4 regions of the Streptomyces sp. NPDC048275 genome follow, and region 1 is predicted to be linked to each of the others. Evidence: riboswitches for the same ligand, from Rfam matches in the RefSeq annotation. Region 1 holds a riboswitch; each other region holds the start of a gene.

Region 1 (2,193 bases):
ATTCCGCACGCAAGCCGGCCCCACCGGAGAGATCAGAGCCGAGAAATCAGAGCCGAGAGATCAGAGCTGAGATCAGGGGGTCAGGCCCTTGCTCCGCAGCCACGCCATCGGGTCGATCCCGGTGGCGCTGCCGCCGGCGTGAACCTCCAGGTGGAGGTGCGCCCCGGTGACGTTGCCGGTCGCGCCCACGCGTCCGATGACGTCACCCGTGTTGACCTTCTGCCCGACACTGACGCCGATCGAGGACTGGTGGGCGTACCACAGCTCCGTACCGTCGTCGAGGGTGAGGATCGTGCGGTAGCCGTACGAGCCGGACCAGCCCGCCTCGGTGATCGTGCCGCTGTGGACCGCCTTGATCGGCGTGCCCGTGGGCGCGGCGAAGTCGAGGCCGGTGTGGTAGCCGGAGGACCACAGGGAGCCGGCCTGACCGAAGGTCGAGGTGAGGGTGTACGAGGAGGTGGGCAGCGCAAAGCTCTTGGCGAGCTCGGCGAGGCGCGCGGCCTCGGCCTTCTCCTTGGCCTCCTGCTCCGCCTTCTCCTTCGCGGCGGCGGCCTTGGCCTCGGCCGCCTCCTCCGCCTTGGCAGCCTGATCGGCGGCCTTCTTCGCGGCGGCGGCCTGGGCGGCGGCCTGGGCCGCCTTGTCGACCTGGTCCTGCTGCGACTCCGCCTGCTGGATGATGCGGGCACGCAGTGCCTCGCCCGCGTCCTGGTTACCCTCCGAGGCGTCGGCGCTGGTCAGGCCGGCGCTGGTGAGCGGGGTGGCGGAGCCCTTGGGTGCGCTGGAGCCGCCGTCGTCGGATATCAGGGCCTTGGCCGAGTCGGTGACCGACGACAGATCGGGCAGCGAGATCGACACCGGCGGCTTGCCGGGCGCCGCGGTGGCCATGCCGCCCGCACCGACGGCGGCTATGACACCGACGCCCAGTACCGTGGAGCTGCGCGCGAGTCCGCCCCCGCGCTGCTTGGAGACGCGGTGCCGGCCGCGGACGGGACGGACGGAATCCGCGGTGGGATTCCACTCCTCCCAGGGGCCCTCGTCTTTGCCGTATGCGTAGCCAAAAGTCTGAGTGTCGTTCGGCGCGAACGAAGTGGGCTGGGCGGGCCGGTTGGACGCCACGTGGGCGTGCTCCTTTCCTTCCTTCTCGCCTACCGGGTTAGCTGACGGGTTCGGAGCAGGAAGGTCTCCTACGCGCGTCAACCGCGGTATCTCACCGCGAAAGACGCTCGATTCACCCCAAGTTGGTGGTTCCCCGGTTCCCTTGCAGGATTCGGCGCGTGCGCACGGAGCCATCTCTTGTGACGGCTGGGACGACCGCGCTGCGTTATCGAACGTTAATAGACTCGGGCACCGGATTCCAAGCTGTTCCGACTGATCGTTAACAGCTTTTGGCCAGGACTTACGGGCGATGACCGGCGAAAACCGGGCGAGTTGACCACACCTCACCGAAACACGATCACTTGACAGTGTGTCAGTTGTCATGCGGAGAGGCGTCGACCGATCACCCCTGGTAACAACGATCAAGAACGGCGCGCAACAGTCACGGACGCCGTACGGCGAGCAGCGCCATGTCGTCCGTCAGGGCGCCGCCCGTATGCCGGCGGACCTCCTCGGCGAGCGTGGCCAGCAGCGCGTCCGGACCGCCGAAGACCCGCCCCGCCAGACGCGCCGCCGGATCGTAGAAGTTCCCGTGCCGGTCGCGGGCCTCGGACAGTCCGTCCGTGTAGAAGAGGAGCATGGCCCCGCGCGGGAAGTCCGTCTCCTCCCCACGGTCCGGCCAGGTGCCCAACTCGCCCATGCCGAGCGGCAGTGCGGGGTCCTCGGCGGCGAGCTCGACCAGCGAACCGTCCTCGCGCAGGAGCAGCGGCGGCGGGTGACCGCGGCTGACGGTCCGTACGACGTCGCCTCCGTGCGGGATCTCCGCGAGGACGGCCGTGGCGAACCCCTCGGAGATCTCGATGCTGTCGCGCCGGGTGGCCTCGCGCGCCAGCGCCCGCTCAAGGCGCCCCGCGATCGCCTCCAGCGTCGCCTCCTGCTCGGCGGCCTCCCGGAACGACCCGATGACCACCGCCACGGCGCCCACCGCGCCCATACCCTTCCCGCGTACGTCGCCCACCAGCAGCCGTACGCCGTGCGGGGAGTCCTGCACCGCGTACAGATCGCCGCCGATGAACGCGCCGGCCTGCGCGGCCTCGT
Region 2 (2,193 bases), on a different contig from region 1:
CCGATCTGGGCGCGGGCGAAGGCGATGGCCTTGTCGGCCTTGGCGGTGTACGAGGCGTCGGTGGCCGAGGTCCCGGAGGAACTGGAGGAGCCGGAGCTTCCCGTGGTCGCGGACGACGAGTCCGTCTGCTGCTGGGCCGCCGCCTCCTGGCGCGCCTTCTCCTCCGCCTCCTGGGCGGCCTGCTGCTGCGCCAGCTCCGCCGCCTTGCGGTCGGCCTCTTCCTGCTTCTCCTTCTCGATCGCGGCGAGCCGCGCCTTCTCCTCGGCGGTCAGCTTCGACAGCAGTTCGCGCGCCTCGGTGAGCTTGCGCTGCACCTCCGTCTTGGACGTCTGCAGCGCGTTCTCGGAGGTGGTGAGCGTCTGCAGGCTCTCGGAGGCCTCCGCACGCTTCTTCGTGGTGTCGGCCTGCTCGGTGATGTAGTCGTCGACGGCCGCCTTCTGGCGGGTGGTGAGACGGCTCATCAGCTGGGTCTGGTCGAAGTAGTCCTGCGGGTCGTCGGCCAGCAGAAGGGTCGCGGTGTCGGGGGCGGAGGCACCGGTGCGGTACTGGGCCGCGGCGAACGAACCCAGCTCCTCACGCGCGGTGTTGAGACTCTCGGTGCGCTGGGCCACGTCGTCGAGGAGAGCGTCGACGCGCTTGCGCTGCTTGGCGGTCTTCTCCCTGGTCGCGTTGTACTTCTCGGTGGCCGTCTCGGCCTGGTGGTAGAGGTCGTTGACCTTCTTCTCGACCTCTTCGATGCTCGGCTTGGGCTCGGCCGAGGGCGCGGCGTTGGCCGTCTGGGAGAGCAGGGCCATGGAGGTGAGGGCCGCCGTGGCGAGGGCGGGAGTCCGTATGCCCGCTACCCGCGCGCCCCTGGAACTCCTCTTGTGTTGCGACGCCAAGAGAGGCGACTCCTTCCGTGATCCGCCTACCGAGTTAGCTGTCGGGTTCGGGCGGGTGCTTCCGGAAGGTTTGCCCTACGGTCCTTGTCCCCCAGGACGGTTGGACCGATTCACCCCAAGGTCGGTTGGGTCCCCGGCTCCGACTGCCTTACGGCGCACCGGACTCGGCGGAGGCCGCACGGCCCGGCGACGTTCGCCGGTGAGTGTCGAGCGGCCTGCCCGGCACGCTAGCCAATGCGTGTGGCTTCTGTGAAGTTTGATGTGCGATATGCCCGATACATTTTCGTGACCTTATTGGGTGGCGTTATTGTGCGCGGGAAATCCTGGGGGGATAAGTGATGGTTTTTCGCTTTCTGTCCATTCATTACTGGCGGATTGCTGACCGTAATGGAGTGATTCTGGAGGGTGATGGGGCGGCGGCGGGGGTGGTCTGCCCGTCCCGGGTCACGGAATCCGGTCGAGTTCGCGGGGTGGCGGCGGGGTGTCAGTGGGGCGGCCTAGACTCGGAGAGCGATGAGCAGCCTCTTTGATGACAGCTTCCTGGCGGACCTCAAGCCCTCGCGGGGCCATGAGGAAGAGCCCCCGCCGCCGCCCGAGGACGATCACGTACCGGAGCCGATTCCGGACGATCTGTTCGGCGGGAAGTTCGACGTGCCGCCGGACCGGGACGCGTACTACCGCGACGGTGCCCCGCGCCCCGCCGTGGACCCGGCCGCGCTCCTCGACGGGCTGAACGAGAACCAGCGAGCGGCCGTGGTGCACTCCGGCTCCCCGCTGCTCATCGTGGCCGGCGCCGGCTCCGGCAAGACCCGTGTGCTCACCCACCGGATCGCGCACCTGCTGGGCGAGCGCCATGTCCACCCCGGCCAGATCCTCGCGATCACCTTCACGAACAAGGCCGCGGGCGAGATGAAGGAGCGCGTCGAGCAGCTCGTCGGCCCGCGCGCGAACGCGATGTGGGTGATGACCTTCCACAGCGCGTGTGTGCGGATCCTGCGCCGTGAGTCGAAGAGGCTCGGCTTCACCTCCTCCTTCTCGATCTACGACGCCGCCGACAGCAAGCGCCTGATGGCCCTGGTCTGCCGCGACCTGGACCTCGACCCGAAGCGCTTCCCGCCCAAGTCGTTCAGCGCCAAGATCTCGAACCTGAAGAACGAGCTGATCGACGAGGAGGACTTCGCCGCCCAGGCCACCGACGGCTTCGAGAAGACCCTCGCCCAGGCGTACGCGATGTACCAGTCGCGGCTGCGCGAGGCCAACGCGCTCGACTTCGACGACCTGATCATGACGACGGTCAACCTCCTCCGCGCCT
Region 3 (2,193 bases), on a different contig from region 1:
GCTCGACGTCCAGGGCGAGGAGTGTCACCGCTATGGACAGGCCCGCGCGGTCCTTGCCCGCCGCGCAGTGCATCAGCGCGGGCACGCTGTCCTCGGCCAGGGAGTGCAGCACCTGGGAGTGCTCGGGTGTGCGCTCCTTGATGATCGTGCGGTAGGAAGCGATCATCCGGTTGGCCGCCTTGCCGTCGCCGAGGTGTGCGCGCAACTGGGCGATGTCGCCGTCACGGACCATTTGCCAGAACTCGCTGCCGTCGGCCGGGTCGGTCAGCGGAAGGTTCACGTTCCGTACACCCGCCAGCTCGACGTCCGGTCCCTCCAGCTTCTGGTCCGCGGCATTGCGGAAGTCGAAGATCGTGTGCAGCCCGAGCGAGGAGAGGAACGCGGCGTCCTCCTCCGTCGCGTGCGCGAGATGGCCGCTGCGGAACAGCCGGCCGTACCGCACCCGCCGGCCGTCCTTGGTGGGCAGGCCGCCCACGTCCCGGAAGTTGCGCACTCCGGCCAGCTCGGGCTCGGTCGACGGGACCTGCTGCGTCACGGGGGCTCCTCCCATTGGGCCGTCGGCGCTGCTCGTCGACGGGGGCGCGCTCTCCGACGATACGACATGGGTTCCTCGGGCAATGAAGTTGTCCACAGGCGTCGCCTCGGGTGTGAGACGCCCTTGGCGATGGTGGTGCTGGAGCCACTCACGAACGTCAACTACCGCTTTGCGGACGCCGGTTGAATCAGCGAGATCAAGTTGTGGCCATCTGTCCGACTGTGTCGCATGTGACTGTTCTGGACGAATTGCCGCCTTAGTTCAAACTGGGCCTGGAATAAAGCATCGTGGTTCGACCTGCGTGAGCAGCGTCATATTCGTGACGATGCGTTGTGTCCCCTTTTTCTCAACCTGCTCGAATTCTCGGGTTATTGAGGGGTCGGAATGGTCGCCTATTCACGGAGGGTGACGGGAATTCCGGCATGGATCAAGAAAGGTATGTACACAGCAGATCCACACAGTTGTCGACGCGCTCTCATCTCGCTTACGTTCGCCCTCAATCCGGACGGACGCCCAATCCTGCCGCCGCCCGGAATCCGCACTCACCCGAACTCGGCAGGAGCGGGGGACCCGCAGGTACCACGCCTGTTCCGGTCTCCGGAACGGCTAGGGGTTCAGTCGCGCATTCGCGCGGCCGGGCATCTCCAGCCCGCACCCGACAGCTCACCTCGCAGGCGCCGGAGAGGAATTCGTCATGCCCGCGAAGGGTAAGCACCGCCGTCCGAAAGCCCAGCGTTTCACCCGCTCGATCGCCGTGGCCGGAACGGGTGGCGCCGCGCTCGCGCTGCCGCTGATGGGGGCGGCCGGCGCCCACGCCGCGACCCCGACGACCGGCGTTTCGTCGGCCCCGGAGAAGAGTGCGGCGGCTTTGGGGAAGGCTGCGGCGGTTTCCGGCAAGTCCGCGGCCGACTCGTCGAAGACCGCGACCGCCGCGACGAAGACCTATGCGGTGAAGGCCGGCGACTATCTCCTGAAGATCGCCGACGAGCAGGACGTCAACGGTGGCTGGAGGCAGCTCTACTCCGACAACCGCACGGCCATCGGCAGCGACCCGTCGCTGATCCACCCGGGCCTGAAGCTGACGATCGGCGAGAAGGCCGCGTCGGCCGGTGCCGCGAAGTCCCCCTCGAAGGCGTCCACGAAGTCCACGCCGTCGTCCAGCAAGGCGAACGCGCCCAAGATACAGACCACGGACACCACGGGCCCCGTGGATTCCACGGATTCCACGAGCACCGCGGCCTCCACGGACATCCAGTCCACGGACACCGCGAGCGCCTCCGGCTACACCGTGCCCGTCGAGGGCGCCATCGTCGGCACCAACTACAAGGTGGCCGGCAGCATGTGGTCCAGCGGCTACCACACCGGTGTGGACTTCGTCGTCCCGACCGGCACCACCATCAAGTCCATCGCCGCGGGCACCGTCGTCTCCGCCGGCTGGGGTGGCGCGTACGGCAACCAGGTCGTCATCCAGCACGCCGACGGCCAGTACTCGCAGTACGCCCACCTGTCCTCGCTCTCCGTCTCGGCGGGCCAGACCGTGACCGAGGGCCAGCAGATCGGCCTCTCCGGCGCGACCGGCAACGTCACCGGTCCGCACCTGCACTTCGAGATCCGCACCACGCCGGACTACGGCTCGGACGTGGACCCGGTCGCGTACC
Region 4 (2,193 bases), on a different contig from region 1:
CTGCCTCGGTGGCACCCTCACCTCGCGCCTGGACCGCGTCCTGCGCGAGGAGAAGGGATACACCTACGGTGTGCGGGCGTTCGGCCAGGTACTGCGCGCCGCGGCGCCTTCTCCCTCCGGGGGGGCTACGGGCATCGCGATGCTGGCGATCAGCGGCTCCGTGGACACCCCGAACACCGGCCCGGCGCTCGACGACCTGTGGAAGGTGCTGCGCACCCTCGCGGCCGAGGGCCTGACGGACGCCGAGCGCGACATCGCCGTACAGAACCTGGTGGGTGTGGCGCCCCTCAAGTTCGAGACCGCGGCCGCGGTGGCGAGCACGCTCGCGGACCAGGTCGAGCAGTACCTGCCGGACGACTACCAGGCGACGCTGTACCGGCAGCTGGCCGCGACCGGCACCGTGGAGGCCACCGCGGCCGCCGTGAGCGCCTTCCCGGTGGACCGTCTGGTGACCATCCTGGTGGGTGACGCCGCGCAGATCGAGGAGCCGGTCAAGGCTCTGGGAATCGGTGAAGTGAGCGTTGTGACCGCCGAGTAGGACAGCACGGCCCATGGGGGCCCAGGAGGCCGCAGAGCCTCCTGGGCCCCCATTTGTCCGTATTGGTAGGGAGGTTGCCTGTCTGCCCTGTGGCATGCGCTACAAAAGCCGTGATCCGTTTGTTGATTGAAAGATGTCCCGTTTAGCGTCGGTCCGGCTGTTCGTCAGGCAGTGCGCCGCGCCCGCGGCACCGGACAGTCATCGCCGAGTCCCCGTACGGCGCGAGCCAGGGGAGCCGGGGACCCATACGCAGTCCCTGGGGTGAATCGGACGCCCTTCATGATCCGAAGGGGGTCCGTAGGAGACCTTCCTGCTCCGAACCCGTCAGCTAACCCGGTAGGCGAGAAGGAAGGAAAGGACCAGCCCCTACATGGCGTTCACCTGTGGCTCAGGGAAGCACCGCCGTCCGAGCCGCGTGAAGCGCACGACCACGAACGCCGTCGGCGTCGCGGCGCTCACCAGCACCGGTGTCATCGGAACCCTGGCCGCCCCGGCGTTCGCCGCGGACACCTCCGCCGACCGGACTGGACTGACCCAGGCCGTCTCGATCGGTGACTCGGTCGCCGAGCAGATAGACGCGCAGGCCGCCGCCCAGCAGCGCGCCGCCAAGGAGGCCGCAGCGCGGAAGCAGGCCGAGGAGGCCGCGCGGAAGCAGGCCGCGGAAGAGGCCAAGAAGGAGCGTGAGGCGGAGGAGCGCGCCGCCCGCGCCGCCGAACGCAAGCGTCTGAACTCCTTCGTCCCGCCGATCACCGGCTCCTACGTCTCCACCGGTTACCAGGCCGGCGGCAGCCTCTGGTCGTCCGGCAGCCACACCGGCGTCGACTTCCACGCGGCGTCCGGGACCTCGGTCCACGCGGTCGGCTCCGGCACCGTCGTCACGGCCGGCTGGGGCGGCGCCTACGGCAACGAGATCGTCATCAAGATGAACGACGGCACTTACACGATGTACGGCCATCTGTCGTCCATCGCCGTCTCCGTGGGGCAGACGGTCACCCCGGGCCGACAGATAGGCCTCTCCGGAGCCACCGGCAACACCACCGGACCGCACCTCCACTTCGAGGCCCGCACGACGGCGGAGTACGGCTCCGACGTCGACCCCGTCGCCTACCTCCGCTCGCACGGAGTGAACGTCTGACTTGCGGCAGTACTTCCGAAGCCCCGGCTCACCCAGCCGGGGCTTCGTCGTTTCGAACGACTCTGTCCAAAAAATATCCATGGATTCCGGCCCGCCATCGGAAATTCCGAGTCTCTGCAATAGAGTCACTGAACAAGCGTCAATCGACGGCGTTTCACGGGGATTAAAGCGGAGGTCCGGCATGCGTGTTCCTGCGCACTCGGTATGCACAGCGATCCGCGACGACATCGTCGCGGGTGTCTACGAGCGCGGCAGCCGGCTCACCGAGGAACTGCTCGCGCGCCGCTACGGCGTCTCGCGGGTTCCGGTGCGCGAGGCCCTGCGCACCCTGGAGGCCGAGGGCTTCGTTCTCACCCGTCGACACGCGGGCGCATGCGTCGCGGAGCCCACCGAGCAGGAGGCCGCCGATCTCTTGGAGATGCGCATGCTCCTGGAGCCGCTGGGTGCCGCCAGGGCCGCGCAGCGCCGCACCGAGGCCCACCTCAAGGTGCTTCGAGGCCTGGTCAGACTGGGTCAGGAG

The links. A riboswitch is a leader RNA that binds a small molecule or an ion and turns the genes downstream of it on or off. The one in region 1 is predicted to bind cyclic di-AMP.
Region 2: another riboswitch for cyclic di-AMP. It lies ahead of AB0D57_RS14575 (NlpC/P60 family protein); the one in region 1 lies ahead of AB0D57_RS14730 (M23 family metallopeptidase).
Region 3: another riboswitch for cyclic di-AMP. It lies ahead of AB0D57_RS02120 (LysM peptidoglycan-binding domain-containing M23 family metallopeptidase); the one in region 1 lies ahead of AB0D57_RS14730 (M23 family metallopeptidase).
Region 4: another riboswitch for cyclic di-AMP. It lies ahead of AB0D57_RS18885 (M23 family metallopeptidase); the one in region 1 lies ahead of AB0D57_RS14730 (M23 family metallopeptidase).

Annotation. Positions count from the first base shown of each region.
Region 1 covers NZ_JBEZLR010000020.1:23,628-25,820, forward strand. Annotated here, with positions in the region: gene AB0D57_RS14730 (M23 family metallopeptidase) at 73-1,116, opposite strand; cyclic di-AMP (ydaO/yuaA leader) riboswitch at 1,128-1,283, opposite strand; gene AB0D57_RS14735 (PP2C family protein-serine/threonine phosphatase) at 1,538-2,193, opposite strand, start outside.
Region 2 covers NZ_JBEZLR010000019.1:93,167-95,359, reverse strand. Annotated here, with positions in the region: gene AB0D57_RS14575 (NlpC/P60 family protein) at 1-881, opposite strand, end outside; cyclic di-AMP (ydaO/yuaA leader) riboswitch at 889-1,061, opposite strand; gene pcrA (DNA helicase PcrA) at 1,395-2,193, shown strand, end outside.
Region 3 covers NZ_JBEZLR010000002.1:171,918-174,110, forward strand. Annotated here, with positions in the region: gene AB0D57_RS02115 (tyrosine-protein phosphatase) at 1-535, opposite strand, end outside; cyclic di-AMP (ydaO/yuaA leader) riboswitch at 1,069-1,225, shown strand; gene AB0D57_RS02120 (LysM peptidoglycan-binding domain-containing M23 family metallopeptidase) at 1,230-2,193, shown strand, end outside.
Region 4 covers NZ_JBEZLR010000028.1:73,796-75,988, forward strand. Annotated here, with positions in the region: gene AB0D57_RS18880 (pitrilysin family protein) at 1-538, shown strand, start outside; cyclic di-AMP (ydaO/yuaA leader) riboswitch at 731-896, shown strand; gene AB0D57_RS18885 (M23 family metallopeptidase) at 909-1,673, shown strand; gene AB0D57_RS18890 (GntR family transcriptional regulator) at 1,855-2,193, shown strand, end outside.